Regions from separate parts of the Streptomyces sp. WAC03905 genome, predicted to be linked through region 3. Evidence: riboswitches for the same ligand, from Rfam matches in the RefSeq annotation. Region 3 holds a riboswitch; each other region holds the start of a gene.
The links. A riboswitch is a leader RNA that binds a small molecule or an ion and turns the genes downstream of it on or off. The one in region 3 is predicted to bind cobalamin.
Positions count from the first base shown of each region.

Region 1: another riboswitch for cobalamin. It lies ahead of AC2RP6_RS04625 (ABC transporter substrate-binding protein); the one in region 3 lies ahead of AC2RP6_RS07870 (CoA-acylating methylmalonate-semialdehyde dehydrogenase).
Region 2: another riboswitch for cobalamin. It lies ahead of AC2RP6_RS15110 (ribonucleoside-diphosphate reductase subunit alpha); the one in region 3 lies ahead of AC2RP6_RS07870 (CoA-acylating methylmalonate-semialdehyde dehydrogenase).
Region 4: another riboswitch for cobalamin. It lies ahead of metE (5-methyltetrahydropteroyltriglutamate--homocysteine S-methyltransferase); the one in region 3 lies ahead of AC2RP6_RS07870 (CoA-acylating methylmalonate-semialdehyde dehydrogenase).

Region 1 is NZ_JBXYDZ010000003.1:375,147-382,706, forward strand. It holds partial or broken gene AC2RP6_RS04605 (N,N-dimethylformamidase beta subunit family domain-containing protein) at 450-1,719, shown strand; gene AC2RP6_RS04610 (VOC family protein) at 1,803-2,207, shown strand; gene AC2RP6_RS04615 (ABC transporter ATP-binding protein) at 2,180-3,031, opposite strand; gene AC2RP6_RS04620 (FecCD family ABC transporter permease) at 3,028-4,056, opposite strand; gene AC2RP6_RS04625 (ABC transporter substrate-binding protein) at 4,053-5,048, opposite strand; cobalamin riboswitch at 5,091-5,227, opposite strand; gene AC2RP6_RS04630 (GNAT family N-acetyltransferase) at 5,376-5,849, opposite strand; gene AC2RP6_RS04635 (SMI1/KNR4 family protein) at 6,020-6,547, opposite strand; gene AC2RP6_RS04640 (glycoside hydrolase family 18 protein) at 6,761-7,560, shown strand, end outside.
Region 2 is NZ_JBXYDZ010000003.1:2,848,761-2,856,320, reverse strand. It holds gene AC2RP6_RS15125 (helix-turn-helix domain-containing protein) at 1-780, opposite strand, end outside; gene AC2RP6_RS15120 (hypothetical protein) at 862-1,086, shown strand; gene AC2RP6_RS15115 (ribonucleotide-diphosphate reductase subunit beta) at 1,172-2,188, opposite strand; gene AC2RP6_RS15110 (ribonucleoside-diphosphate reductase subunit alpha) at 2,188-4,575, opposite strand; cobalamin riboswitch at 4,712-4,833, opposite strand; gene AC2RP6_RS15105 (GNAT family N-acetyltransferase) at 4,885-5,382, opposite strand; gene AC2RP6_RS15100 (CstA-like transporter-associated (seleno)protein) at 5,468-5,665, opposite strand; gene AC2RP6_RS15095 (carbon starvation CstA family protein) at 5,662-7,560, opposite strand, start outside.
Region 3 is NZ_JBXYDZ010000003.1:1,082,871-1,090,430, reverse strand. It holds gene AC2RP6_RS07890 (enoyl-CoA hydratase) at 1-201, opposite strand, end outside; gene mmsB (3-hydroxyisobutyrate dehydrogenase) at 198-1,118, opposite strand; gene AC2RP6_RS07880 (enoyl-CoA hydratase/isomerase family protein) at 1,112-2,197, opposite strand; gene AC2RP6_RS07875 (acyl-CoA dehydrogenase family protein) at 2,194-3,348, opposite strand; gene AC2RP6_RS07870 (CoA-acylating methylmalonate-semialdehyde dehydrogenase) at 3,345-4,844, opposite strand; cobalamin riboswitch at 5,040-5,210, opposite strand; gene AC2RP6_RS07865 (cobalamin-binding protein) at 5,273-6,187, shown strand; gene AC2RP6_RS07860 (short-chain fatty acyl-CoA regulator family protein) at 6,197-7,560, opposite strand, start outside.
Region 4 is NZ_JBXYDZ010000003.1:747,507-755,066, reverse strand. It holds gene AC2RP6_RS06380 (enoyl-CoA hydratase) at 1-671, shown strand, start outside; gene AC2RP6_RS06375 (CbtB domain-containing protein) at 1,021-1,248, shown strand; gene AC2RP6_RS06370 (CbtA family protein) at 1,261-2,088, shown strand; cobalamin riboswitch at 2,246-2,446, shown strand; gene metE (5-methyltetrahydropteroyltriglutamate--homocysteine S-methyltransferase) at 2,627-4,951, shown strand; gene AC2RP6_RS06360 (cytochrome P450) at 5,257-6,690, shown strand; gene AC2RP6_RS06355 (glucose 1-dehydrogenase) at 6,687-7,454, shown strand; gene AC2RP6_RS06350 (nuclear transport factor 2 family protein) at 7,496-7,560, shown strand, end outside.

The DNA of each region.
Region 1 (7,560 bases), 710 kb from region 3:
GGTCAGCAGGGGGGCGGGGCGGTGGGGGCGGGCCGCGAAGGGTGACATAGCGTGCCCTCATGGATCAGGAGCACATAGCCGGGCCGGCCGGCGACGGCGGCGCGGGCAGGCGGCGGTTCCTCGCGATCGCCACGGGCGCCGCGACGGCCGCGGGACTCGGGGCGGTGGCCGGCTGCACGGAGGGGGACGCCGGCGCGGCGGGCGACCGCGGCGCCGACGGCCGGAACGGGACGCCGGCGCCGGACGGCAAGCCGTCGGCGGCCGCGGGCCACGGTTTCGACGTGCGGGCCGAGAACGCCCGTCCGGGCCATGCCGACTGGCCGGTGACGAAGGCCGGACCGGCCCGTGCCGTCGAGGGCTTCGCCGACAGGGTCAGCGTGCTCCCGGGCGAGTCCTTCGGACTGTACGTGTCGACGACCGCGCCCCGGTTCACCGTCTCCGCCTACCGCATGGGCTGGTACGGCGGCGCCCGCGCCCGGCTGGTGTGGCGCTCGCAGGCCCTGCCGGGCGTACGGCAGCCGGACCACACCGTCGACGCCGACACCCGGATGGTCCGCACCCGGTGGGCCCGCACCACCACGGTGGAGACGAAGGACTGGCCGGAGGGCAGCTACCTGCTGCGCCTCGACGCGCAGGGCGGCGAGGGCGGCCAGCGTTTCGTGCCGGTCACCGTCCGGTCGGCGGCCACGGCCGGGCGCACCGTCGTCGTCAACGCGGTCGCCACCTGGCAGGCCTACAACCGCTGGGGCGGCTACGGCAGTTACGACGGCCCCAACGGCGGCTACGCCTCGCGCTCCCTGTCCGTCTCCTTCGACCGGCCGTACGACTACGACGACGGCGCGGGCCTGTTCCTGGTGTACGAGGCCCCGCTGATCGCCCTCGCCGAACGGCTCGGCATACCCCTCGCCTACGCGACCACCACGGACGTCGCGCGGGAGAAGCGGCTGCTGGAGGGCGCCGCGGCGGTGCTCTCGCTCGGGCACGACGAGTACTGGTCGCCGGAGCAGCGCGCCCACTTCACGGCCGCCCGCGACGCCGGCACCAACATCGCGATCCTGGGCGCCAACTGCTGCTTCCGCCGCATCCGGCTGGAGGCCTCCGAACTGGGGCCGGACCGGACCCTGGTCTGCTACAAGTCCTCCTACGCCCAGGACCCGGGCTTCAAGCGGGGCCATCCCGCGACCGTGGACTTCCGTTCGGCGCCCGGCGCCGACCCGGAGAAGCTCCCTGCTCGGCGTGATCTACGACGGCTACCCGGTGGACGCCCCGTACGTGGTGACCCACCCCGGCCACTGGCTGTTCGAGGGCACCGGCGCGAAGGCGGGCGACCGCTTCGAACACCTCGTGGGCGTGGAGTACGACAAGGTCAACACCGGTTTCACCACGCCCAGGCCGATCGAGATCCTGGCCCACTCCCCCGTGGTGTGCGAGGGCCGCCCCAGCCACCAGGACACCGCGTACTACACGGTGCCGAGCGGGGCGGGCGTGTTCGCCACCGGCACCATGCGGTGGGTGGAGGCCCTGGACGCGACGGGCGACGGCCGCAGCGGACGCAACCACGGCCTGGACGCGCGGTCCGGGGCGCTGACCACCCGGGTGACGGAGAACCTGCTGCGGGTGTTCGCGGCGGGCCCGGCCGGCCGCACGCACCCGGCGCAGGACAACGTCAAGGCGGTGTACGGGACTTCCAGCACTCCTGATCGGCAGGACACCCGCTAGGGTGGCGTCACGGCATCGCGTGCCGGTCACCGACCGGGTGAGGCATGGAGGTGCCGTGATGTGCCTTCCGGAGGCATTCACCCATGTCCGTACAGCTGAACCACACGATCGTCCACGCCCGTGACAACCGGGAGTCCGCCGCATTCCTGGCGCACGTCCTCGGCCTGGAGGTCGGGCCCGAGTGGGGGCCGTTCGTCCCCGTCGAGACCGCCAACGGCGTCACCCTGGACTTCGCCACCATCCCGGCCTCGTCCATCACCCCTCAGCACTACGCCTTCCTCCTCTCCGAAGAAGAGTTCGACGTCGCGTTCGAGCGGATCCGCGCCGCGGGGGTCCCGTACTTCGCCGACCCGCACGGCAGGATCCCCGGCGAGATCAACCACAACGACGGGGGTCGCGGCGTGTACTTCACGGACCCGGCGGGGCACGGGATGGAGATCATCACGCGCCCCTACGGGTATCAGGAACCCGTGACGGCGGGCAGGTAGACGACGTTGGGCGCGCCCGTGTCGGGGTGGATCCCGACCCGGGCGCGCACTCCGTAGACCTCGGCCAGCAGTTCTTCGGTGAGCACCGCACGCGGCGGCCCCGAGGCGACGACGCGGCCGCCCGACAGGACGTACAGCCGGTCGCAGAAGGCGGCGGCGAGGTTGAGGTCGTGCAGGACGAGCAGGCTGGTCGCGGGCAGTGCCCGGACCAGGCCGAGGACCTCCAGCTGGTAGCGGATGTCCAGATGGTTGGTCGGCTCGTCGAGGGCGAGCAGCCCCGGGTCCTGGACGAGGGCGCGGGCCACCAGGACGCGTTGCCGTTCGCCGCCGGACAGTTCGTCGAAGCGGCGGTCCGCGAAGGGGCCGGCGCCCACGGTCTCCAGGGCTCCCGTGACGCGCCGTACGTCGTCCGGACCGTCCTGCTGCCAGAAGCGCTTGTGCGGGCTGCGCCCCATGGCGACGACCTCTCGGACGGTCAGCCCGAAGGTGCCGGTGGCGTCCTGCGGCACCACCGCAACGCGCCGCGCCCGTTCCTTGACGGTGAGCGCGTCCGCGTCCGCGCCGTCCAGCAGCACCCGGCCGGCGGTCGCCCGCAGGGTGCCGTAGACGCAGCGCAGCAGGGTGGTCTTGCCGCTGCCGTTGGGGCCGACCACCCCCACCGTCTCGCCGGGCCGGGCGGTGAGGTCGATCCCGTGGAGGAGGGTGTGTCCGTCGGTCTCGTGGCTCAGGCCTTCGACGGCGAGTCCCACCGGCCGGGAGGCGCCGGCCGTCGCGGGCGGCGCGATCGGCCCGGTCGACCCGGACGGTTCGGTCGTCGCGGTCATCCGGTCACTCCTTCGGTGCGGGTGGAGCGGCGCAGCATCCAGAGGAAGCAGGGCCCGCCGACGAGGGCGGTGACCACGCCCACCGGTATCTCCTCGGGGGCGGCGGCGGTACGGGCGACCAGGTCGGCCAGGACCAGGAACACCGCACCGCCGAGCGCGGCGACCGGCAGCAGTGCCCGGTGGCCGGCGCCCACGGCCATCCTGGCGGCGTGCGGGACCATCAGCCCGACGAAGCCGATCGCCCCGCTGCAGGCGACGAGCACGCCGATGACCAGTGAGGTCAGGACGAACACCGCGGCGCGGAAGCGTCCGGTGTCCAGGCCCAGGGTGTGCGCGCCCTCCTCCCCGGCGAGGAGCAGGTCGAGCGGCCGGGCGAGGGTGAGGAGCAGTGCCCCTCCGACGATCAGCGCTGCGGCGGGCAGGGCCAGTTCCTCCCAGCGCGCCCCGCCGAGTCCGCCGAGGGTCCAGAAGAGCACGGAGCGGATCTGGTCGGGGTGCGCGGCGAGGACGAGGACGAGGCTGGTGAGGGCGGACAGGATGTACTGGACGGCCACGCCGGCCAGGATCAGCCGGCCGGTGGTCATGGTGCCGCCGCGCCGTGCCATGGCGTAGACGGCGACGAGCGCTGCCATGGAGCCGGCGAACGCGGCCAGCGGTACGCCCATGCCGAATCCGGCGGCGGCCGAGCCGAAGACGATCACGAGGACGGCTCCGGCGGAGGCGCCGGAGGAGGCCCCGAGCAGGAAGGGGTCCGCGAGCTGGTTGCGTACGAGGGCCTGGAGCACGGTGCCCGCCACGGCGAGCCCCGCTCCTACGACGGCGCCGAGCAGGATCCGCGGCATGCGCACGTCCCACACGATGGAGGCGAAGGCTCCGGTGGGCCGGTCCCCGGCGAGACCGCCGAGGACGATGTCGAGCACCCGGTCGGGGGCGATCCGTACGGGGCCCAGCGCCAGGCCGGCGAGGGCCGACGCGGCGAGCGCGGCGGTGAGTACCGCGAGGACCGCCCCGGTGCGCTGCCTCACGCGGCGTTCGGGTGGAGCTGGCCGCCCAGCGCCTCCACGGCGTCCGCCACCCGGACGCCGAGGACGACGGAGGAGAGCGGCAGCACGACGAACCGCCGGTTCTTGACGGCGGGCACCTCGGCGAGGGCCGGGTCGTTCAGGAGTCGCTGCTTCTTGGCCTCGACGGTGGTGCCGCCGTAGTCGTAGATGAGGACGACCTCGGGCTTGCGCTCGATGACCTTCTCCCAGGCGACGTCGCCGAAGGTGTCTTTGAGGTCGGCGAAGACGTTCGTGCCGCCGGACAGGGAGATGATCTCGTTGCCTATGCCGTTGCCGCCGGAGGTGGAGGCGGATGCCTCGCCGGAGTCGTAGGCGAAGACGGTCGGCCGGGGGCGGTCCTTGACCCGTGCGGTCACGGCGTCGATGCGGCGCTGCTCGTCCGCGATGAGCTCCGTTCCGCGGTCGGGCACGCCGAAGGTCCGGGCGACCTCGGTGATCTCGGTCCGGAGCTGGTCGAGGCCGACGGCCCCTTCGGTGCAGTACTCCACGTTGAGGCGGGAGTTGATGCCGGTGCGGGCGAGTCCCTCGCGGTCGCGGCCCTGTGCCTTGTCGAAGGCGCTGGCGTAGCCGCCGTAGACGAAGTCGGGGTCGGCTCCGAGGAGGACCTCCTTGGAGGGGTATTCCTCGGCCAGCACCTTGATCTTGTCGTAGGCGGGCCGGTAGGCGGGCAGTACGGCGTCGTCGAGGTAGGCGGTGCCGGTGATGCGGTCCCCCAGGCCGAGGGCGAGCAGCAGTTCGGTGGAGTGCTGGTTCATGGTGACGGCGCGCCGCGGCGGAGCCTGGTAGGTGCTGCTCACACCGCAGTTGGTGACGGTGTACGGGAAACCGGGCGCGGCGGCGGGGTCGCCGGTGGCACTGTCCGGGCCGGCCCCGGGTGAACCGGCGCAGCCGGTCAGGGATATGAGGAGCGCGAGGGGGGTGAACGCGCGCAGGGCGGCGCGGGAACGCGACATGGCGGGGCCTCTCCGGGGGATCCGCGTCCCCTGGTCGACGTGAAGGAGCAGGGGCGGTGCGTCAGTGTCTGACTCCCGGTCTCCCGCGTGGGGAGACCGGTCACAGTGGCGGGACCGCACCGGAATCGCACCGGTTTCCTGTCCTGCACCGCCTGGTTACGCGCCCAGTCTGCCAGAACGCCCACGTGGGGTGGGGTGGGGGCCGGATTCGGCGGGGGTCCCCGTGGCTTCAGCGGACCAGGTGCGCGTCCTCCTCGGCCCACCGCCGGAACGACCGGCCCGGGACGCCGGTGATGCCCGACGGGCCGCGCGGCCGGCGGGCACGACCTACGTCGTGATCAGGTCCATCCCGGGGTACCGGGCGGGGACGAAGCCCGCGGCACGGTACACGGGCTCGCCCGCGGAGCTGGCGTGCAGTTGGACGTAGTGGACGCCGAGTCCGTTCAGCCACTCGACCAGCCCGGCGACGATCCGTCCCGCATGGCCCTGCCCGCGGGCCGCCGCCTCCGTGACCATGCCGTCGATGTAGCCGCGCCGCCCGTCCGGCCACCGCGGCCCGGGCAGGTGGTACGTCACCCAGGCCATGCCCGCGGCCAGCAGCGGCTCACCGGGCCCGCCGCCGACGACCAGACAGGTGCAGTCGGACCGGTCCCCCGCGACCCGTTCGGCGAACCAGCCGCGGGCGATGGCCCGCCACGGCGCGTCGGCCGGTCCGGGGTCGACGCCGAGGGCGTCGAGCGCGGCGGCCCTGAGCCGGATCAGTTCGGGTATGTCGGCGGCGGTCGCCGTACGGGGCTGCATGGTCGGTGTCCTCCTGGGGCTCCCCAACTGGCTGCATACAGCACGAACTTTAGGCACGCACGCCGGCCGGCCGGCGTGCGGGGCTTCCCGGTCGGACGGCAGGACCGGGCCTCACTCGGTCCAGGTGCGCAAGCGCGCCGGGGTTCCAGCGAATTGGCCGCCCCGCGGCGTCAGCGGCAGAGCTCCAGGATGGTGTCGTCGAAATCGGGGAACTCCTCGGCCGCCAGCTCGATCACGGCGCCCGCCGTGCGGCGCGCGTCGGGAGCGAACCGCTCGGCCACGGCCGTCAGCGCCTCGTCCGGGCGCGAGGTCCAGGCGGCGCCGTACGGCGCGGCCGCCTCGTACGGTCCGCAGCCGTCGGCCAGCAGCCACAGGAAGTCGCCCAGATCGCGGGACACGACGGCCGTCTCCCCCTCGGACCCGAGGAACACCACCGGCTGGTCCGCCACCGCCAGCCCCGGCCGGACGAGCCAGAACGCCGCGTACCCGCCCGTGCCGTCCTGGCCGAAGACGCGGAAGACGCCGCCGTCCAGCTCGTTGTTGCCGGTCCAGGCCCGGAACCAGTCCGTGGTGTCCTCGGCGGACAGGAAGGCCTCGAAGGGCTCGAAGTCGACGCCGTCGCCCTCCGCGTAGTCGAAAGGCGCCGCCATGGCGGCCGCGAGCGCGGCGGGGAACTGTCGGTCGTCGGTGAGCGTCACTCGCACACACTACCGAGGCGCTGCGGCCGCAGTTCGATCAAGGGGGTCGGGAGGAAGCCGCCGCGGGCGGTCCCCGAGGGCATCGGGCCCCCTCGCCGCTCGGGAGCGACCGGTTTCGGCCACCCCCTTGACCGCTCTGGTCCAGACCAATAGTTTCCGGCATGCACCGCCGCACGCGCTCACGCCCACTCCTCGCATCCGCAAAGGAAGCCCATGCGCCGCAGCATGCTCGGCAGACTGGCCGTAGCCGCCTGTTCCCTCTCCCTCCTGACCGCTTTCGCCCCCGCCGACGGGGACGCGTCCGCCCACGGAGGAGCCGGCCGCTCGTACAAGAAGGTCGGCTACTTCACCCAATGGGGCGTCTACGGAAGGGACTTCCAGGTCCAGGACCTCGACGCGAACGGCTCCGCCGGCAGACTCACCCACATCAACTACGCCTTCGGCAACGTCAGCGCGGACGGCAAGTGCTTCACCGGGAACGTGCCCGGCGAGGCCGACGCCTGGGCCGACTACGCCCGTCCGCTCGACGCCGCGAACTCCGTCGACGGGGTCGCCGACACCTGGGACCAGCCCCTCGCCGGCAACTTCAACCAGCTGCGCGAGCTCAAGGCGAAGCACCCCGGCCTCAAGGTGCTGATCTCGCTGGGCGGCTGGAGCTGGTCCACGCACTTCTCCGACGCCGCGCTCACCCCTGCCTCCCGCAAGGCATTCGTCGCGTCCTGCATCGACCTGTACATCAAGGGCAACCTCCCCCAGGACGGGACCCGGGGCGGGGCCGGAGCCGCCGCCGGCGTCTTCGACGGGATCGACCTCGACTGGGAGTGGCCCGGTTCCGCGGGCGACACCGACACCACCTACCGCCCCGAGGACAAGCGCAACTTCACCGAACTGGTCAAGGAGTTCCGCAGCCAGCTCGACGCGTACGCGCGCAGCCAGAAGCGGGGCACGAAGTACGAGCTGACGGCCTTCGTCCCGACCGCCCCCGCCAAGATCGACGCGGGCTTCGACGTCCG
Region 2 (7,560 bases), 1.8 Mb from region 3:
CTGGTACGGGGTGGTGCCGGTCTCCTGGAGGAAGCGGCGGGCGAAGGTCCGCGGTGACATGTGCGCGCGCTCCGCGAGCTGCTCGACGGTGATCTCCTCGTCCAGGTGGCGGGCCATCCATGCGAGCACCTCGCCCACCGTGTCGCAGGACGTGCGCGGCAGCGGCCGCCGGATGTACTGCGCCTGACCGCCGTCCCGGTGGGGCGGTACGACCATGCGCCGGGCGACGGCGTTGGCCACCTCCGCGCCGTGCTCCTGGCGGAGCACGTGCAGGCAGGCGTCGATGCCCGAGGCGGTGCCGGCCGAGGTGATCACCGGGCCCTCGTCGACGTACAGCACGTCCGGGTCGACCAGCGCCCCCGGGAAGCGGCGCGCCAGGGCCCGGGCGTGCATCCAGTGCGTGGTGCAGCGCCGGCCGTCCAGCAGTCCCGCCGCGCCGAGCACGAACGCCCCGCTGCACACGCTGAGGACCCGGGCGCCGCGCTCCACGCCGCGGCGCAGCGCCGCCAGCAGCGGTTCGGGGAAGGTCCGTTCGGAGGCGCCCCGGAAGGCGGGCACGCAGATCAGGTCGGCGCTCTCCAGTCGCTCCGGACCGTGGGCGGGGGCGAACGCGAAACCGGTCCCGGACATGGTCAGCGGGCCGTCCTCCGCCGCGCAGACGGCGTAGTCGTACGCAGGGAGCCCGTGGTCACTGCGGTCGGTCCCGAAGACCTCGCAGAAGATCCCGAACTCGAAGGGGGCCACGTCGTCGAGGAGGGCCACCGCCACATTGGTCAGCATGGATCCAGTGTGGCAGTAATTCACTCTTCCATGACAGTACTGCCACTGGCCGGGTTCCGTGAACGGAGTGACAGTGGATACATGAACACGTTCCTGAGCTTCCTCGCCGTCCTGGCCGTCGCCACCCTCCTGCTGGCCCCCAGCCTCTACGGGGTCCTGCGCGAGCGTCGGACCGACCGGCAGCTGCGGGCCGTCGAGACCCGGCTCGTGTGGCTGCCGCGGCAGAAGGCGGGCGGCATGCCGCCCACCCCGCGCCACCGGTACGGCCCGCGGCCAGGCCGGCGCCGCGGACGCCTCGCCCACTGACCGGCACCGGCCTCCTCCCCGCCCCGGAACGCGAAGAGCCGGGACGCGATCACCTCGCGTCCCGGCTCTCGGTGCCCCGGTGCCCCTAGAAGTCCTCGTCCAGGTCGACCGTGCCCTCGACCGCGACCTGGTAGGCCGACGGGCGGCGCTCGAAGAAGTTCGTCAGCTCCTGGACGCCCTGCAGCTCCATGAACGAGAACGGGTTCTGCGAGCCGTACACCGGCGGGAAGCCGAGCCGGACCAGGCGCTGGTCCGCGACGCACTCCAGGTACTCGCGCATCGACTCGGTGTTCATGCCCGGCAGGCCGTCGCCGCACAGGTCGCGGCCGAACTGCAGCTCCGCCTCCACGGCCTCCTTCAGCATGTCGGTGACCTGCTGCTGGAGCGCGTCGTCGAAGAGCTCGGGCTCCTCCTTGCGGACCGTGTCCACGACCTCGAAGGCGAAGTTCATGTGCATGGTCTCGTCACGGAACACCCAGTTGGTGCCGGTGGCCAGGCCGTGCAGCAGACCGCGCGAGCGGAACCAGTACACGTACGCGAAGGCGCCGTAGAAGAACAGGCCCTCGATGCACGCCGCGAAGCAGATCAGGTTCAGCAGGAAGCGGCGGCGGTCGGCCTGCGTCTCCAGCCGCTCGATCTTCTCGACCGAGTCCATCCACTTGAAGCAGAACTGCGCCTTCTCGCGGATCGACGGGATCTCCTCGACCGCGTCGAAGGCGGCCGCACGGTCGTCCGGGTCGGGCAGGTAGGTGTCGAGCAGCGTCAGGTAGAACTGGACGTGCACGGCCTCCTCGAACAGCTGGCGCGACAGGTACAGGCGCGCCTCCGGGGAGTTGATGTGCTTGTAGAGGGTCAGCACCAGGTTGTTCGAGACGATCGAGTCGCCCGTCGCGAAGAACGCGACCAGACGGCCGATCATGTGCTGCTCGGCGGGCGTCAGCTTCGCGAGGTCCGCGACGTCCGAGTGGAGGTCGACCTCCTCGACGGTCCAGGTGTTCTTGATCGCGTCCCGGTAGCGCTCGTAGAAGTCCGGGTAGCGCATCGGACGGAGCGTCAGCTCGAAGCCCGGGTCCAGGAGGTTCTTCTTGTCGGTGGAGCTCATTACTGGCACGCCTCGCAGGACTCGGGGTTCTCAAGGGAGCAGGCCAGCGCCTCGGCGTCGACGGCCTGCGGGAGGGCCACCGGAGCGGCGGTGGCGGCCTGCGCGGCGCGGGCGATCTTCGTCGCGGGGCGCGAGCGCAGGTAGTACGTGGTCTTCAGGCCCTGCTTCCAGGCGTACGCGTACATCGAGCTGAGCTTGCCGATGGTGGGCGTCTCCAGGAACAGGTTCAGCGACTGCGACTGGTCGAGGAACGGCGTACGGGCCGCCGCCATGTCGATCAGGCCGCGCTGCGGGATCTCCCACGCCGTGCGGTACAGCTCGCGCACCTCGGCCGGGATCCAGCCGAAGCCCTGCACCGAGCCCGAGGAGTCGCGCAGCGCCTCACGGGTCTGGGCGTCCCACACGCCGAGCGCCTTCAGCTCCTCCACCAGGTAGCCGTTCACCTGGAGGAACTCGCCCGAGAGGGTCTCGCGCTTGAAGAGGTTGGAGACCTGCGGCTCGATGCACTCGTAGACGCCGGCGATCGAGGCGATCGTGGCCGTCGGGGCGATCGCCAGCAGCAGGGAGTTGCGCATGCCGGTCTCGGCGACGCGGGCGCGCAGCGCGTCCCAGCGCTCCGGCCAGTTCAGCTCGACGCCGTAGTGGTCCGGGTGCAGGACACCGCGCGCGGTGCGGGTCTGCTCCCAGGCGGGCAGCGGGCCGCTGCGCTCGGCGAGGTCGCAGGAGGCCTCGTACGCGGCCAGCATGATGCGCTCGGAGAGCTTGGTGGACAGCGCCTTCGCCTCGGGGGAGTCGAAGGGCAGCTTGAGCTTGAAGAAGACGTCCTGGAGGCCCATCGCGCCCAGGCCCACCGGACGCCAGCGGGCGTTGGAGCGGCCGGCCTGCTCGGTCGGGTAGAAGTTGATGTCCACCACGCGGTCGAGGAAGGTGACGGCCGTGCGGACGGTCTCGTCGAGGCGCTCCCAGTCGATCTCGCCCGTGTCCGTGAGCACGAAGGCGCCCAGGTTGACCGAGCCGAGGTTGCAGACGGCCGTCTCGCCGTCGTCGGTGACCTCGATGATCTCGGTGCACAGGTTCGAGGAGTGGACGACGGTGCCCGGCTCGGCGGTCTGGTTCGCCGTCCGGTTGGAGGCGTCCTTGAAGGTCATCCAGCCCTGGCCGGTCTGCGCGAGGGTGCGCATCATCCGGCCGTACAGGTCGCGGGCGGGCATGGTCTTGCGGGCCAGGCCGTCCGCCTCGGCCTTGCGGTAGGCGGCGTCGAACGCGTCGCCCCACAGGTCGACCAGCTCGGGCACGTCGGCCGGGGAGAACAGCGACCACTCGGCGTCGGCGTTCACGCGGCGCATGAACTCGTCGGGGACCCAGTGGGCGAGGTTGAGGTTGTGGGTGCGGCGCTGGTCCTCACCGGTGTTGTCGCGGAGCTCCAGGAACTCCTCGATGTCCGCGTGCCAGGTCTCCAGGTACACCGCGGCGGCGCCCTTGCGGCGGCCGCCCTGGTTGACCGCGGCGACGGAGGCGTCGAGGGTCTTCAGGAACGGCACGATGCCGTTGGAGTGGCCGTTGGTGCCGCGGATCAGGGAACCGCGGGCGCGGATGCGGGAGTACGACAGGCCGATGCCGCCCGCGTGCTTGGACAGGCGCGCGACCTGGTGGTAGCGGTCGTAGATCGAGTCCAGCTCGTCCAGCGGGGAGTCCAGCAGGTAGCAGGAGGACATCTGCGGGTGCCGGGTGCCGGAGTTGAAGAGCGTCGGGGAGGAGGGCAGGTAGTCGAGGCGGCTCATCAGCCGGTAGAGCGAGGCGACTTCCTCGACGGCCTGGACGCTCTCGTCCGCGGCGAGACCGCAGGCCACGCGCAGCATGAAGAACTGCGGGGTCTCGATGACCTGACGGGTGATGGGGTGGCGCAGCAGGTAGCGGCTGTGCAGGGTGCGCAGGCCGAAGAAGCCGAAGCGGTCGTCGGCGCCCTCGGCGAGGGTGTGCTCGACCAGCGCGTCCAGGCGGCTCGCGTGCGCGCGTACGAACGCGGCGGTGCGGTCGGCGATCAGGCCCTCGCGGTGGCCGACCTCGACGGAGGCGGAGAAGGAGGTGGAGCCCTGGCTCGCGGCCTCGTCGCGCACGGCCAGCGTCAGCAGGCGGGCGGCGAGCTTCGAGTACGCGGGGTCCTCGGAGATCAGCCCGGCGGCGGACTCGGTGGCCAGCCCCCGCAGTTCGGCCTCGTCGGCGGCGGAACTGCGGCCGCGGAGCGCGGCGGCGGCGACGCGGCCGGGGTCGGTGTCGGGGAGGTCCGCCGTCAGTTCGGTGAGGGTACGCAGCAGCGTGGCCCCCGGGCCCTCGGTGTTGTCGCCAGAAACGGACTCGGCGCGCGGTGCGGAAGGCGCGATGGTCACGGCGGAAGCTCTCCCTCGCTCGGCCCGGGCAACGGCGGGCGGGCGCGGGCGCATGCGGGCGTGGCAGAACGGGCACACCGCACGGCGTCCACCGGCCCAACCGCGAGGCCCGGACGTGTCGGCACCCGGTTCGGTCGATCCGGGCGCGCTGACGGCAGGTCATCGGACTTGGTGTCCGGTTGTCGGACACTTCATACCGTTGCGGGACAGTTCCGGATTCCCACCGGATTCCCCTGCGGCGACAGCAGGCATGAGCATACATGTGGGGGCGCCCTTGTGCGGCACCCCCAACATGTAGTGTCGGCGTGGCTACAGCTTGAGTCGGTACGTCAGGAGTTTCAGGCCCTCGATGGGCGCCCAGTCCCGCTCCGGCGTGCGCTCGAAGCCCAGCCGCACGTAGATCCGGTGGGCCCCGGCCATGCTGCGCTGGGTGGACAGGACGACGCCCGTGACGCCCTCGATCGCCCGCGCCCGCTCGATGCAGGCCCGCACCAGGGCCTCGCCGGCGCCCTGGCCCCGGGCCGCGTGGGCGACCGCCAGCATCCGGAACTCCGCCTCGTCCGGACCGGCGATGTCGGCGAGCGGGCTGCCGGGTGCGGCGAAGGTCACCCCGCCCAGGACCCGCCCGTCGCGCTCGGCGACGAGCACCTCGGCCCGTGCGGCACGGCCGGCCACGTCGCGCAGCACGTGCAGATAGGCGTCGTCCTCGTTGAAGTCCAGGTGCCCGTCGGCGAGGTAGGCCTGCGCCGTGATCCCGCCCAGCGTCTCGTAGTCGGCGGGCACCGCCGTTCTGATCACCATGTCCATGCGGTCGAGTGTGCAGGACGTCCCCGGCGGGGGACGCGCGCAGGCCCCGCCGCGGGGTGCGGCGGGGCCTGTCGGTCGGTGGGGCTCAGCAGCAGCGGAAGCCCTCGCGGGGGTCCGCCTCGCGGGCGTCGGTGCGGGCGCGCTCGAAGGCGCGGCGGGTGAGGACCTCCGCGTCCGGGTCGTGGGAGCGGGCGTGGGCCACGTAGCGGTCGTAGGCGGCCTCCCCCGAGAACTCCCGTACGTAGTACCTCGCCCGGGCCAGGGCGGCGCGTACGCCGCTCACCCCACCGGCTCCTTGACCTGCCCGCCGCCCGGGTCGCGATCCGCCGCCGCGGCGGCGGCGAGCTCCGCCCGCTCCTCGGGGGTGGCGATCAGACCGGCCGGGGCCACGATCTTCGACTCGGTCCACGGGACCTCGGACAGCGTCGCCGAACCGGGGTCGCGGACGGCCTTGAGGCAGGTCCGCAGCGCGTCGGCGAGGACCACGATGATCAGGACCGCGAAGAGGGCGCACAGGACGCCGTCGACCGTGGCGTTGGTGACGACGGTGTGCATGTCGTCCATGTTCTTGGCCGGGGCGAGGACCTTGTCGGCGTCGATGCCGGCCTGGTACTTGTCGCGCTGGGCGAAGAAGCCGACCTTCACGTCGTCGGAGAAGACCTTCTGGTAGCTCGCGGTGAGGGTCACGGTGGCGTCCCAGACCAGCGGCACGCCCGTCACCCACGCCCACTTGAGCCGGCCGGACTTCACCAGCAGCGTGGTGCAGACGGCCAGGGCGACCGCGGCGAGCAGCTGGTTGGCGATGCCGAAGAGCGGGAAGAGCTGGTTGATGCCGCCCAGCGGGTCCTTGATGCCGACCCACAGGAAGTAGCCCCACGCGCCGACGACGATCGCGCTCGCGAACCACACGCCGGGCTTCCAGCTGACGTCCTTGAAGGACTTGTGGACGTTTCCGAGGGTGTCCTGCAGCATGAACCGGCCCACGCGGGTGCCCGCGTCGAGCGTGGTCAGGATGAAGAGCGCCTCGAACATGATCGCGAAGTGGTACCAGAAGGCCTTCATCCCGGCTCCGCCCAGGACGGCGGAGAAGATCTCCGACATTCCGAGTGCGAAGGTCGGGGCGCCGCCGGTGCGGGACAGCAGGCTGGCTTCCTCGACGTCCTTGGCGGCCTGGGTGAGCGCCTCGGGGGAGATGGCGAAGCCGAAGTTCGACACGGCCTGGGAGGCGGACTCGACCGTGGTACCGATGACCCCCGGCGGGGAGTTGACCGCGAAGAAGAGGCCGGGCTCGATGATGCAGGCCGCGATGATCGCCATGACGGCGACGAACGACTCGGTCAGCATGGCGCCGTAGCCGATCATGCGGACCTGGGTCTCCTTCTGGATCATCTTCGGGGTGGTGCCCGAGGAGACCAGGGCGTGGAAGCCCGAGAGCGCGCCGCACGCGATCGTGATGAAGACGAACGGGAACATCGACCCGGCGAAGACCGGGCCGTCGCCACGGGCCGCGAACTCGGTGACCGAGGGCATCTTCAGCGTCGGCATCGCGATGACCACGCCGAGGGCGAGGAGGGCGATGGTGCCGACCTTCATGAAGGTGGAGAGGTAGTCGCGCGGGGCGAGCAGCATCCACACCGGCAGGACGGACGCCAGGAACCCGTACACCACCATCCAGATGACGAGGGTCTCCTTCTCCAGGGTGAAGGTCCCGGCGAAGGAGGACTCGGCGACCCAGCCGCCCGCGACGATGGCGAGCAGCAGCAGGGCGACGCCGATGAGGGAGACCTCGGTGACCCGGCCCGGCCGCAGGACGCGCAGGTAGAAGCCCATGAAGACGGCGATCGGGATGGTCATGCCGATGGAGAAGACGCCCCAGGGGGAGTGCGCCAGGGCGTTGACGATGACCAGTGCCAGCACCGCCAGCAGGATGATCATGATGGCGAACACGGCGACCAGGGCGGCGGCCCCGCCCACGGGCCCGATCTCGTCCCGGGCCATCTGGCCGAGCGAACGGCCGTCGCGGCGGGTGGAGAAGAACAGCGTGACCATGTCCTGGACGGCGCCGGCGAAGATGACGCCCGCGACGATCCAGATGGTCCCGGGCAGGTAGCCCATCTGCGCGGCGAGGACGGGGCCGACGAGGGGGCCGGCGCCGGCGACGGCGGCGAAGTGGTGGCC
Region 3 (7,560 bases):
GTCCGCCCCGGCCGCGAACGCCTTCGCCGAGCCGGTGAGGACGATGCAGCCGACGTCAGGGTCCCGGTCGAGTGCCTCCGTGGCGGCCACGACCTCGGTCATGACCTGGAGGTTGAGGGCGTTGAGCGCCTGGGGCCGGTTGAGGGTCAGGACGGCGACGCGTCCCTTGCGCTCGAGGAGGATGGTCTCGTACGTGGTCATGTGGTGGTTCCGTTCTGGTTCGGTCCGGCCGGTCGGAGGGTGCGGACGATTGCCGAGAAGTCGAGCTCCGCGCCGTCGCCCGCGGCGAACGCCGCGTAGAGCTCGGCAGCCTTGAGGCCCAGGGGCGCGTCCACCCCGCCAGCCCGCAGGGCGTTGGCGGCGAGGCCGAGGTCCTTGGCCATGAGCGGGGCCGCGAAGCCGGGGCGGTACTCGCGGTTGGCGGGGCTGGCCGGAACGGGGCCGGGGACCGGGCAGTTGACGGTCAGGGCCCAGCACTGGCCCGATGCCGTGGAAGCGACGTCGTAGAGGGCCTGGTGGTCCAGGCCCAGGCTCTCGGCGAGGACGAAGGCCTCGCTGACCCCGATCATCGAGACGGCGAGGATCATGTTGTTGCAGATCTTCGCCGCCTGGCCGGCGCCTGCCGTGCCGCAGTGCACGGCCTTCTTGCCCATGGCGTCGAGCAGCGGCTCGGCGGCGGCGAACTCCTCGGGTCCGCCGCCCGCCATGAAGGTGAGCGTGGCCGCCTCAGCACCCACCACCCCGCCGGACACCGGGGCGTCCAGTGCCCGGTGACCGGCCGCGGCGGCGGCCTCGTGGGCGGCCCGGGCGTCGGAGACGTCGATGGTGGAGCAGTCGACGAACAGGGTGCCGGGCCGGGCTGCGGCCAGGACGCCTAGCTCGCGGTAGAGGGCGAGGACGTGGTGGCCGGCCGGCAGCATGGTGATCACCACCTCGGCGTCCGCTACGGCTCCGACTGCGGACGGAGCGGGTTCGACCCCGTGGGCGGCGGCGGTGGCCAGCAGCTCGGGTACGAGGTCGAAGCCGAGGACGCGGTGGCCGGCCTTGACGAGGTTGGCGGCCATCGGGCCGCCCATGTGGCCGAGCCCGATGAACGCGACGGTGGTGCTGGTCACCAGACGACCTCCTGAGACGGAGCGGTCGCGCCGAGCCGGAGCTCGTGCGCGTCGAGCGGGGCGAAGAACCGGTCCACGGCGGCGGGGCTGACCTCTTCGAGGGTGGCGGGGGACCAGTGCGGGGTGCGGTCCTTGTCGATGACCTGGGCGCGGATGCCCTCGACGAGGTCTGGGGAGGACAGCGCCGTGCAGGAGACGCGGTATTCCTGTTCCAGGACGCGTTCCAGCGGTCCGAGTCGGCGGGCCCGGCGCAGCGCGGCCAGGCTGACCTTGACCGCCGTGGGGGACTTGGACAGGAGGGTGTCCGCCGCGGCCTTGGCGGCGGGTTCCCCCGAGGCCAGCAGCCGGGCGACGATCTCCTCGGCGGTGTCGGCGGAATAGCAATGGTCGATCCACTCGCGCGCCGGGGCGAGGGCGCCGGGTTGCGGCTGCCGTACGTACCGCTCCAGTACGGCGTGTACGGGTTCCGCGGCCAGCTCTCGGGCCAGGGCGGGCAGGTCGGCCGAGGGGACGAAGTGGTCGGCGAGCCCGCACAGGAGTGCGTCGGCGGCGCCGACGGGTGCGCCGGTGAGGGCCAGGTGGGTGCCGAGTTCCCCGGGCGCGAGGGCCAGCAGGTACGTGCCGCCGACGTCCGGGACGAAGCCGATGCCGGTCTCGGGCATGGCCACGCGGGAGCGTTCGGTGACGATGCGGACGCTGCCGTGGGCCGAGATCCCGACGCCGCCGCCCATGACGATGCCGTCCATGAGGGCGACGTACGGCTTGGGGTAGCGGGCGATCAGGGCGTTGAGCCGGTACTCGTCGCGCCAGAAGGCCGCCGAGGCGGTGCCGCCGGTGCGGGCGTCCTCGTGGATCGCACGGATGTCCCCGCCGGCGCACAGGCCCCTGTCACCGGAGCCGTCGATGACGACCAGCTCGATCGCAGGGTCGTCGGCCCAGGCCGTGAGTGCCTCCTCGATGCGGAGCACCATGGGGTGGCTGAGGGCGTTGAGTGCCTTGGGGCGGTTGAGGGTGATGTAGGCGGCGTGGTCCTCGGTGCGGGTGAGGACGTGGTCGTGATCGGTCGGTGTGTGGTTGGTCATCGCAGGGTCTCCGTGAGTCCGCGCGCGACGATGACGCGCATGACCTCGTTGGTGCCTTCCAGGATCTGGTGGACGCGCAGGTCGCGGACGATCTTCTCGATGCCGTACTCGCTGAGGTAGCCGTAGCCGCCGTGCAGCTGGAGGGCCGCGTCGGCGACCGTGTACCCGGTGTCGGTGGCGAACCGCTTGGCCATCGCGCACAGTCGCGGGGCCAGCGCATCGCCCGTGTCGAGGGCCTCGGCGGCCTGCCGGACCAGGGCGCGGGCGGCGGCCAGCTCGGTGGCCATGTCGGCCAGCCGGAACTGGAGCGCCTGGCGGTCCAGGAGCCGACTGCCGAAGGCCTCGCGGTCCGCCAGGTAGGACAGCGACCGGTCCAGGGCGCTCTGGCCGCCGCCGAGCGAGCAGGCGGCGATGCCGAGTCGGCCGCCGTTGAGGCCGCTCATGGCGATGCGGAAGCCGTCGCCCTCCGAGCCCAGCCGCCGGTCGGCGGGGAGGCGGACGCCGTCGAGGACGACCTGGCGGGTCGGCTGGGCGTTCCAGCCCATCTTCCGTTCGTTCGGCCCGAACGAGACCCCCGGGTCCTCGCGTTCGACGACGAACGCGGAGATCCCGCCCGGGCCCGACTCGCCGGTCCTCGCCATGACCACGTACACGCCGGCCGATCCGGCACCGGAGATGAACTGCTTGACGCCGGTCAGGACGTAGTGGTCACCCTGCCGCTCCGCGCGGGTGCGCAGCGCGGCGGCGTCCGATCCCGCGCCCGGTTCGGTCAGGCAGTAGCTGCCCAGGGTCGCCGCGGAGCACAGGCCGGGCAGCCAGCGGGCGCGCTGGGCGTCGTCGCCGTAGCGGTCGATCATCCAGGCGACCATGTTGTGGATGGACAGGTAGCCGGCGATGGACGGGCAGCCGGTGGCGAGGGTTTCGAAGACGAGGACGCCGTCGCTGCGTGACAGGCCCGAGCCGCCGTGTTCCTCGCGGACGTACACACCGGCGAGACCGAGGGCGGCGGCCTGTCGGATGACGTCGACGGGGAAGTGCTTGTCCTGGTCCCATGCCAGGGCATGGGGGGCCAGTTGCTCCTGGGCGAAGTCGAGGGTGACCTCGGCCAGGGCGAGCTGGTCCTCGGTGAGGGCGGTGGTCACGGCGCTCACCCCATCGTCGGGATGGTGAAGCTCGCGCCTTCCTTGACCCCGGAGGGCCAGCGCGAGGTGACGGTCTTGGTGCGGGTGTAGAAGCGGATCGAGTCCGGGCCGTGCTGGTTCAGGTCGCCGAATCCGGAGCGCTTCCAGCCGCCGAAGGTGTGGTAGGCGACCGGTACCGGGATGGGGACGTTGACGCCGACCATGCCGGTGTTGACGCGGCGTGTGAACTCGCGGGCGGTGTCCCCGTCGCGGGTGAAGATCGCCACTCCGTTGCCGTACGGGTGCTCGCTCGGCAGGCGCAGGGCCTCCTCGAAGTCGGCGGCTCGGACGACCGACAGGACGGGGCCGAAGATCTCCTCGCGGTAGACGCGCATCTGCGGGGTGACCCGGTCGAAGAGGGAGGCGCCGGCGAAGTAGCCGTTCTCGTGGCCTTCCAGAGTGAACCCGCGGCCGTCGACGACGAGTTCGGCTCCCTCGTTGACGCCGATGTCGACGTAGCGGCGGACCCGGTCGAGGGCGTCCCGGCTGACCAGCGGCCCGAAGTCGGCCTCCGGGTCGTCGGACCGGCCGATCTTCAGGGTGGCGATGCGGTCCTTGAGGGCGGCGACCAGCCGGTCGGCCGTCTCCTCGCCGACGGGTACGGCGACGGAGATGGCCATGCAGCGCTCGCCCGCCGAGCCGTAGCCGGCGCCGATGAGGGCGTCGACGGCCTGGTCGAGGTCCGCGTCCGGCATCACGATCATGTGGTTCTTGGCGCCGCCGAAGCACTGGGCGCGCTTGCCGTGGGACGCGGCGGTGGCGTAGATGTGCGCGGCGATCGGGGTCGAGCCGACGAAGCCGAGGGCCTGGACGCGCGGGTCTTCGAGGAGGGTGTCGACGGACTCCTTGCCGCCGTTGACCACGTTGAGCACGCCCGGCGGCAGTCCCGCCTCCAGGAACAGCTCCGCGAGCCGCAGCGGTACCGACGGATCGCGCTCGGACGGCTTGAGGATGAACGCGTTCCCGCAGGCCAGCGCGGGCGCGGCCTGCCACAGCGGGATCATCGCGGGGAAGTTGAACGGCGTGATGCCGGCGACCACGCCGAGCGGGCTGCGCAGGGAGTGCACGTCGATGCCGGTTCCGGCGTTGTCGGTGAACTCCCCCTTGAGGAGGTGCGGGATCCCGGCGGCGAACTCGACCACCTCCAGGCCGCGTTGCAGGTCGCCGTGGGCGTCGGCCACGGTCTTGCCGTGCTCGGAAGACAGAAGCCTGGCCAGGCTCTCGCGTTCGCCTTCGACGAGCTGGAGGAAGCGCAGCAGCACGCGGGCGCGTCGCTGAGGGTTCCACTGCCCCCAATCGACCTGCGCCTCCTCGGCGTTGGCGATGGCGGCCTCGGTGTCGGCGCGCCCGGCCAGGGGCACGCGCGCCTGGACGGCGCCGGTGTTGGGGTCGTACACGTCGGCGAAGAGTCCGGAGGTGCCGGTGGTGTGCTTTCCGCCGATGAAATGGGTGAGTTCACGGACCATGGGTGCCTGCTCTCGTCAGGTTGGATCCGGGGATGGCACGGCAGACCGGCGGACGACACCCTGATGGGGGTGTGCCGCTGCGGAAAGCCGTGGGAACTACGAGCGCACGGAAGTGGTGTGCGTGCGCTCCGCCGGATCACCAGGGTCGTGGGTACAAACCGGTGCCATGCGTGTCTGCTCCATCCTCGTGGACAAACGCGGGAACAATCCGCGGCCGGTATCCTGACTCCCGGATCCCCGCGCGCCGCCCGCCTTCCCGACAGACTTCGTCAGTGGCGTGTGGATGGCAGCACACTCCCCGGTCACAGTGGCGGGACCGTGCCGGATTCACACCGGCTTCCCTGCACCGCGGACCTTGTGCCAGGAACATATAGTTGGACGTCCTAGTAAGTCCAGACTCACCGCTCGGGCGGGCCTAGAGTCGCCGTATGCGCATCGTCTCCCTGCTCCCGGCGGCCACCGACATCGTGGCGGACCTCGGACTCGTCTCCGACCTGGTCGGACGCACCCACGAATGCGACTGGCCGCCCGCAGCGGTCGCCTCCGTACCCGTCGTGACCCGGGCCGAATTCGACGCGGACGTGCTCACCAGCCGGGAGATCTCCACCGCGGTGGGCGGCGCGGCACACAGTGGATCCTCGCTCTACACCCTGGACACGGAGGCGCTCGCCGCCCTCGCACCGGACGTCCTGCTCACCCAGGACCTCTGCCAGGTCTGCGCGGTGTCCTACGAGGCGGTCTCCCACGCGGTGCGCGTCATGGACGCCGGCCCCCGGGTGCTGAGCCTGGAGCCGCGGACGTTGGACGACGTACTGGACTGCCTGGTCACGGTGGGCGAGCTGCTGGGGGTGGGGGAGGCTGCCGAGCGGCGACGCACGGAGTTGCGTGGCCGCCTGGCCGAGGTCCGGCGCCGCACGGCGGGGCGAGCGCGGCCCCGGGTCGTCGCCATCGAGTGGCTCGACCCGCTCTGGCCCGCCGGCCACTGGGTACCGGAGCAGATCGCCGCGGCCGGCGGCGAAGCGCTCCTGGCCGAGCCCGGTGAGCACACCAAGCCGATGACGTGGGAGGCGGTACGCGAGGCCCGCCCGGACGTGATCCTCGTGCTCCCGTGCGGTTTCCCGCCCGAGCGGACCATGACGGAGCTCGACCTGCTCACCGCCCAGCCGGGCTGGCACGAACTGCCCGCCGTGGCGGCCGGCGAGGTGTGGGTCCTGGACGGACCTGCGTACTTCAACCGGCCGGGCCCCCGCGTGGTCCGCGGCGCCGAGGTGCTCGCCCACGTGCTCCACGGCGTACGGGCGGGGGACCCGGTGACCGAGGCGGAGGCTCGGCGGCTGCGGTGAGCCGGATCCTCAGCCCCGGTCCCGGGCGACGGGGTAGGGGATGAACGTGCTGCTGTTCTCGTCAACGGTGAGTGTCCGGCCGAGGGGCGGGACGGCGCGCTGGGGGCAGTCGAGGCGTTCGCAGAGCCGGCATCCCATGCCGATGGGGGTGGCGGCGGAGGCGTTGTCCAGGTCGAGGCCGTCGGAGTAGACGAGCCGGGACGCATGCCGGATCTCGCAGCCAAGCCCGATGGCGAAGGTCTTGCCGGGCTCGCCCCAGCCGCCGCGGTGCCGGGTGACGGCCCGGGCGGTCCACAGGTAACGCTGGCCGTCGGGCATGGCGGCGACCTGGACGTGGATCCGGCTGGGCGCGGCGAAGGCCTCGTACACGTTCCACAGCGGACAGGTGCCGCCCGCGCGGGAGAAGTGGAACCCGGTCGCCGACTGCCTCTTGGACATGTTCCCGGCCCGGTCGACCCGCACGAAGGAGAACGGCACCCCGCGCAGCCTGGGACGTTGCAGGGTGCTCAGGCGGTGGCAGACGGTCTCGTAGCCGAGGCCGAAGTGGTCGGTGAGGCGTTCGATGTCGTAGCGGAACTCTTCGGCGGCCGTGTGGAAGGCGCGGTACGGGAGGATCAGTGCGGCGGCGAAGTAGTTGGCGATGCCGATGCGGGCCAGGCTGTGGGCGGGGGAGCCCGGATCGAAGTCCTCGGCGGCCAGCCGGTCCAGCTCGTCCCCGTGTTCCAGGAGCGCCAGCTGGGTGGCTATGCGGAACGCCTGCTGGCCGGGGCGGAGCCGACCGGACAGGTGCAGGACCCGCGTTCCGGCATCGAAGTGGTGCAGGCGGTCGGAGTCCGAGGTGAGCCGGATCCCGTGGTGGTCGGCCAGGCGCTTCGACAGCAGCCGGACGACCTCTCCCGGGCGGATGCCCATCTCCCGGGCGAGGCCCTCGGCGGCGACGTCGGTGTCGTGGAGGTAGTTCTGGCGGCGGTAGAAGAACTCGCGGATCTCCTCGTGCGGTGAACGCGGCGCGGCCGGTCCACCGTCCCGGCCGTCGGCGGTGTCGGCCAGCCGCTCGGCCAGGAGTTGGCTGCGCCGACCGAGGTCCAGCAGGACGGAGGCCACCGCCGGCATCCGGGTCGCGAGCTCGGCGAGGTCCGAAGAAGAGACGCGGGCCCCGGCGATCTCGCCCGCCAGTGCCTCGCGCAGATCGGCCACCAGCCGGCTGGTGTCGCGTTCGGAGAAGAAGCCGGGGTCCACGCCGAACGCCTCGGTCAGCCGCAGCAGGACAGGCACGGTCAATGGCCGGGAGTCGTGCTCCATCTGGTTCAGGTAGCTGGGGGAGATGGCCAGGACCCGGGCCAGCTCGGCCTGGCTCATCCGGCGCTCCTCGC
Region 4 (7,560 bases), 340 kb from region 3:
AGGTCGTGGCCGCCACGGAAGAGCTGGACCGGGACCCGGACGTCGGCTGCATCGTCCTCACCGGCTCCGCCAAGGCCTTCGCCGCGGGAGCCGACATCAAGGAGATGCGTCCGCAGAGCTACATGGACATGTACCTCTCGGACTGGTTCAGCGCCTGGGACCGCCTGAGCCAGGTACGCACCCCCACCCTCGCAGCGGTCTGCGGATACGCCCTCGGCGGCGGCTGCGAGCTGGCGATGCTCTGCGACATCCTGCTCGCCGCCGACACCGCCGAGTTCGGTCAGCCCGAGATCAAGCTCGGCGTCATCCCGGGCATCGGCGGCTCCCAGCGCCTGACCCGCGCCGTCGGCAAGGCCAAAGCCATGGAACTGTGCCTCACCGGGCGAACCATGGATGCCGCCGAGGCCGAGCGAGCCGGGCTTGTTTCCCGTATCGTGCCGGCCGGCGAACTGCTCGCCGAGGCCCTCGCGGTGGCCACGACCGTCGCCGAGATGTCCAAGCCGGTCGCGATGATGGCCAAGGACGCCGTGAACCGCGCCTTCGAGACCACCCTCGCCGAAGGCGTCCGCTTCGAACGCCGCCTGTTCCACGCGGTGTTCGCGACAGCCGACCAGAAGGAGGGCATGTCCGCGTTCGTGGACAAGCGCCCGCCGCACTTCACCCACAGCTGAGCCCGCCCCCGCGTCCGGGGCCGGCAGATCCAGCCTTCCCCGGACCGGGTACTGGGCACGGGGAGGGCCGCCGGGTTTTCGGTGGGTGTGCGGCGGCCGAACTGCGCGCCCTGGCACCCGCTGTGATCAGGGACTCACGGTCTTGGCCGGGGGCCCGCCACGCGGTAGCGTCAACGCGACATAAAGACATAGCGACGACGGCGAGACGGAAGTCCGGTGTGAATCCGGCATGGTCGCGCCACTGTGTGCTGCGGCGGCTCCTCCCGGGGGGCGTCGCGGCGAGTCAGACCCGAGGACCGTCGTCCTGCACCACCGTATGGGACGCGTTGTTCCCCGAGGAGGTTCCATCATGGCCGAGGCCGTCGCTTCCGCTGCCGTATCCACCCCCGCCCTCGCCCCGTCGGCTCCGCTGCCCGTCAAGGCCGTACTGCCCTGGGCGGTCTTCGTCGGCCTGCTGATGCTCGTGGCCCTGTACTTCGTCGGTGCCGAGCAGGGTGCCACCGCCGTGTTCGCCGGCGAGGGCGTGCACGAGTGGGTGCACGACGGCCGCCACCTGCTCGGCTTCCCCTGCCACTGAGAGGCCGCGCACATGTACGCCTCCACTGTCAGAGGTCTCCTGGTCCGCGGCATGCTCGCGGGCCTGATCGCCGGACTCTTCGCCTTCGCCGTCGCCTATGTGGTCGGTGAGCCCCCGGTCCGCGGTTCCATCGCCGTCGAGGAGGCCGCGGCCGCCGGGGAAGCGGCTCCCGCGGCCGGTCACGCCGGTCACGGCGGCGCGGCCGCGCCGGACGCGGCCGCCGAGGAGGAGGAAGAACTCGTCAGCCGGCCGGTCCAGTCGACGGCCGGCCTGGCCACCGGCGTCCTGGTCTACGGGGTCGCGCTGGGCGGCATCGCCTCCCTGGCGTTCTCCTTCGCCCTCGGCCGCGTCGGCGGGTTCAGCCCGCGGGCCACGGCCGCGCTCACCGGCGCGGGCGCGTTCGCCCTCGTCTACCTCGTACCGTTCCTCAAGTACCCGGCCACCCCGCCGGCGGTCGGCAACCCGGACACGATCGGACAACGCACCACCCTGTTCTTCCTGATGATCCTGCTGAGCGTGCTGCTCGGCGTCGGCGCGATCATCCTCGGGCGACGACTGGCACCCCGCCTGGGCAACTGGAACGCGACACTCACCGCGGCCGGCGCCTTCGTCGTCGCCACCGCCCTGGCGTTCGTGTTCCTGCCGGACAACAGCGACGCCGTCCAGCCCGGTTTCCCCGCCGCCCTGCTGTGGGAGTTCCGGATCGCCTCCCTGGCCGTCCAACTCGTCCTGTGGACGGTGTTCGCCATCGTCTTCGGCGCCCTCGCCCAGAAACTCCTCGCCACGCGGACCGAGGACGCGGAAGTGACGGCCCGGCAGCAGGTGCCCGCCCTCGGCTGATCCGCGCACAGCACCACCTGCAGAGCCCTGCCGCCCCCGAAATCCGGAGCGGCAGGGCTCTGTTCGTTGCCCGGCCCACGTCCCTCTGTCCATCATGTGGTCCGCAATGTGGACGGTTCTGCTCGCGCTTCGGAAAATCCGCCTAGGGTGGCCGGTGCAGCTGGTTCGCCCCGTCCGCCAGGCGGGATGCGTCGTAAGAGGGAACCCGGTGGGAATCCGGGACTGCCCCGCAGCGGTGAGCGGGAACGACCGCCGTCATACGCACTGGGACCGGACAACGGTCCTGGGAAGCGACGGCCAGTAGGTGCCCGCCGGGAGACCGGCAGGCGTGCCCGCGAGTCCGAAGACCTGCCCGTTGCCCGCGTGCGGACGATTCCGCGTGCGGACATCCCGGTGACCTCGTGGGCGGGTCGGCGTACACAGCGAGCGGCAGCTGCGGCATCGTCCCCGCGGCGTGGTCCGCCCGCTCCGTCGTTCCCTTCGCGTCCGCGTCCCGTCGCCGGGATGTTCCTGGACACATCTCGCGAAGGAGAGTTCCGTGACAGCGAAGCCCGCAGCCGCGGCAGCACGAGCCACCGTGTACGGCTACCCCCGCCAGGGCCAGAACCGCGAACTGAAGAAGGCCGTCGAGGGCTACTGGAAGGGCCGCGTCACCGCCGACGCCCTCCGGGAGACCGCAGCCGCATTGCGCCGTTCCAACTGGCAGCAGCTCGCCGCCGCCGGCCTCCACGACGTACCGACCGGTGACTTCTCGTACTACGACCACGTGCTGGACGCCAGCGTCATGGTCGGCGCCGTCCCCGCCCGCCACCGGGCCGCGGTCGCGGCCGACGCACTCGACGGCTACTTCGCCATGGCGCGCGGCACCCAGGACGTGGCACCGCTGGAGATGACCAAGTGGTTCGACACCAACTACCACTACCTCGTCCCCGAGCTCGGACCCGACACCGTCTTCACCGCGGACCCCGCCAAGCAGGTCGCGGAACTCCGTGAAGCCCTCGCCCTCGGGCACACCGCACGACCGGTCCTGGTCGGCCCGATCACCTACCTGCTGCTGGCCAAGCCCGCTCCTGGCGTGGCCGCCGACTTCGAGCCGCTGACGCTCCTGGACCGGCTGCTCCCCGTGTACGCCGAGGTCCTCGCCGCCCTGCGGGCGGCCGGCGCCGAGTGGGTGCAGCTGGACGAGCCCGCCCTGGTCCAGGACCGCACTCCGGCCGATCTGAACGCCGCCGCCCGCGCCTACCGCGACCTCGGCGCGCTGACCGACCGGCCCAAGCTGCTGGTCGCCTCCTACTTCGGCCGCCTCGGCCAGGCCCTCCAGGTCCTGGCCGCCTCACCTGTAGAGGGCCTGGCCCTCGACTTCACCGAGGCCGGCGCGGCGAACCTGGACGACCTCGCCGCCGTCGGCGGGCTCCCCGGCAAGCGCCTGGTGGCCGGTGTGGTCAACGGACGCAACATCTGGATCAACGACCACCAGAAGTCCCTGACCACCCTCGGTACCCTCCTCGGTCTCGCCGACCAGCTGGACGTCGCCGCGTCGTGCTCCCTGCTGCACGTTCCCCTGGACGCCGCCGCCGAGCGGGACATCGACCCGCAGATCCGGCGTTGGCTCGCCTTCGCCCGCCAGAAGACGGCCGAGATCGCCACCCTGGCCCGCGGTCTGGCCCGGGGCACGGACGCCATCGCCGCGGAACTCGCCGCGAACCGCGCCGACCTGGCCTCCCGCGCCAGTTCGGCCCTCACCCACGACCCCGCGGTCCGGGCCCGCGCCGCGGCCATCACGGACGCCGACGGACGGCGCTCGCAGCCCTACCCCGAGCGGTCCGCCGCCCAGCGGGCACACCTGGGCCTGCCGCTGCTGCCCACGACCACCATCGGATCGTTCCCGCAGACCGACGAGCTGCGCGTGGCCCGCGCCGACCTGCGCGCCGGCCGCATCGACACGGCCGGCTACGAGGCACGCATCAAGGACGAGATCGAAGAGGTGATCTCCTTCCAGGAGAAGACCGGCATCGACGTCCTGGTGCACGGCGAGCCCGAGCGCAACGACATGGTGCAGTACTTCGCCGAGCAGCTCACCGGGTACCTCGCCACACAGCACGGCTGGGTCCAGTCCTACGGCACCCGCTACGTCCGCCCGCCGGTACTGGCGGGGGACATCTCCCGCCCCGAACCGATGACCGTGCGCTGGACCTCGTACGCCCGGTCCCTGACCTCGAAGCCGGTGAAGGGCATGCTGACCGGTCCGGTCACCATGCTCGCCTGGTCCTTCGTACGCGACGACCAGCCGCTCGGCGAGACCGCCCGCCAGGTCGCGCTCGCGCTGCGCGACGAGGTGAACGACCTGGAGGCCGCCGGTACCCCGGTGATCCAGGTCGACGAGCCCGCCCTGCGCGAGACGCTCCCGCTGCGGGCCGCCGACCACGCCGCATACCTGGCCTGGGCCACGGAGTCCTTCCGGCTCACCACCAGCGGGGTCTGTCCGGACACCCAGATCCACACCCACATGTGCTACGCCGAGTTCGGCGACATCGTCCAGGCCATCGACGACCTCGACGCGGACGTCATCAGCCTGGAGGCCACCCGATCCCACATGCAGGTGGCGCGCGAACTCGCCGCCCACGGCTACCCCCGCGAGGCCGGCCCGGGCGTGTGGGACATCCACTCCCCGCGCGTCCCCTCCGCCGAGGAAGCCGCGGACCTGCTCCGGACCGGCCTCAAGGCCATCCCGGCCGAGCGCCTGTGGGTCAACCCCGACTGCGGCCTGAAGACCCGCGGCTGGACGGAGACCCGCGCCTCTCTGGAGAACCTGGTCACCGCCGCCCGGGAGATCCGCACGGAACTCGCGACCGACGGGTCCTGACGACACCGGTCGCGGGCCGGAGTCCTCAGGGGCGCCGGCCCGCGACCGGCCGTGAACCCATGGGTGTCTTCGGTGTCTTCGGCGCTTTGACGTGGCCGGCCACGCCGGGCCGGACCAGCGGCCGGGAGGGTCTTGACGGGAGTGGAGGCCGCTGGCCACCATGTCCGGGCGAACCAGCTCTGCGTTCTTCGGGAATTCCCAACGCGTAACGCACTTCTCCGAATCGACCGCCCTCGGGATCCGGCGGGGCCTCGTCGACGAGGCGTGCCATCACGATCGAGTGAGCCCTTCCTGGAGGTCGAGCCTTGGGCACCGCGCCGGAACCGCCGCCCGACCACCCGTACGCTTCCCCCGCAGCCCCGATGCTCCCGCCCCTTCCGCAGGCGCCCGGGCGGCTGCCGCTCCTCGGCCACGTCATCCCGCTGGTGCGCAGTCCGCTGGCGTTCCTCGCCGCGCTCCCCGCGTGCGGTGACGTCGTCGAGATCCGGTTGGGGCCGATCCGGGCGGTGGTGGTGTGCGATCCGGCCACGACGCACCACGTCCTGATGGACGACAAGACCTTCGACAAGGGCGGCGAACTCATCGAGCGGCTGCGGGAGGTGATCGGCGACGGCCTGGGACTGTGCCCGCACGACCAGCACCGGCGCCAGCGGAGGCTGGCCCAGCCGGCGTTCCGTCATGAGCGCATCCCCGGCTACGCCGACCGGATGGCGGAGCACACGGCGGACGTGACCGCGGCCTGGCAGCCGGGGCAGGTCCTGGACGTGTACGCCGAGATGACCGGCCTCACCACCAGGGTCCTGCTCGCCTCGATGTTCTCCAGCGCTCTGCCGGGGCGGGCCGACCACGAGGCGCTCCGCCGGGACGTCACCACCGTCGTCGACAGCGTGTACCGGCGCCTGCTGACCCCGCGTCCGCTGCTGCGCCTGCCGACTCCCGCCAACCGCCGCTACCGGCGTGCGAACGCCCGGCTGCACACCGTCGTGGAGTCGCTGCTCGCCCGGCGCCGGACCGATCCCGGTCGCGCCGGGGACCTGCTGGCCGCGCTGGTGTCGGCCGGCGAAGGCACCTCCGTGACGGCGGACGAAGGCCTTTCCGCGTCCGAGGTCGTCGCCAACACGCTGATGTTCCTGCTGGCCGGCATCGAGACCACCGCCTCCGCACTGGCCTGGGCGCTGCACCTGATCGCCGCCCACCCCGACGTCGAACGCGAGCTGCACGCCGAAGTCGACACGGTCCTCGGCGGCGGCCGCCCCCGCCACACCGACCTGCCCCGGCTCGGGCTGACCGGCCGGATCGTCACGGAAACACTTCGGCTCTACCCGCCGGGCTGGCTCTTGACCCGCACCGCCACGGCCGACACCCACCTGGGCGGACACCCCATCGCCCGCGGTACCACCGTCGTCTACAGCCCCTACATCCTCCACCGCCGCGCCGACCGGTTCGAAGCCCCGGAACGGTTCGACCCCGACCGCTGGCTCCCCACGCGCCCACGGCCCGACCGGCAGGCGTTCATCCCGTTCAGCAGCGGCAGCCGCAAGTGCATCGGCGACGCGTTCGCCATCGCCGAGGTCACCCTGACCGTGGCCGACATCGCTTCGCGCTGGACGTTGCGGCACGCACCCGGACCACCTGTCACGCCCGCCAGAAGCGCCAGCCTCTACCCGCGGAACCTGCGCATGCGGGTCGAAGCGCGGCGTCCGCAGTCGCCGCACCCGACCACGAGGAGTCCGCGATGAAGCCGATGCTGGAGGGGAAAGCCGTGCTCATCACGGGTGCGGCGGGCGGGATCGGAGCCGCCGCCGCTCGCGTCTTCAGTGCGCACGGCGCCCGACTGGTCCTCGCCGACGTCAACACCGAGGGCGGCCGGCGAGTGGCCGAGGAGGTGGTGAAGGGCGGTGGCGACGCGATGTTCGTCCGTACCGACATCACTTCCGAGGAAGAGGTGGCCGCGCTGGTCCGGGCGACGGTCAGGGCCTTCGGGCGACTCGACTGCGCCTTCAACAACGCAGGTGTCGACGGAGCGACGGCTCCGCTGCACGAGTCGACCCGGGAGAACTGGGATCACGTGCTGCGGGTCAACCTCACCGGCGCGTGGCTCTGCCTCAAGCACGAGATCGGCCAGATGCTCCGGCAGGAGGGCGGCGTGATCGTCAACACCGCGTCCATCGCCGGCCTGGTAGGGCTCGGCGCGACGCCGCAGTCCGCCTACTTCGCCGCCAAACACGGTCTGGTGGGCCTGACCAGGCAGGCCGCCCTTGAATACGCCCACCACGGTGTTCGCGTCAACGCCATCTGCCCCGGGGCGGTACGCACACCCCTGCTCGACGCCGCCATGCGAGCCGGGGTCATCGCGGAGCAGGACGCCGTAGCTCACACCCCGGCCGGCCGGCTGGCCTCGCCCGAGGAGATCGCGGAGGCGGCCGCATGGCTGTGCAGCGACCGCTCCTCCTTCGTCACCGGCCAGGCCGTGCCCGTCGACGGCGGCTGGACGTGCCAGTGACCGCCCCCTTCGATCCACGACCCCCCGAGGAGGACGACGCCGTGCCGCACGCTCCGATGGAGGTGATGGAAACCTTCATGACGGCCGTCAGGGCCGGCGCCCTCAC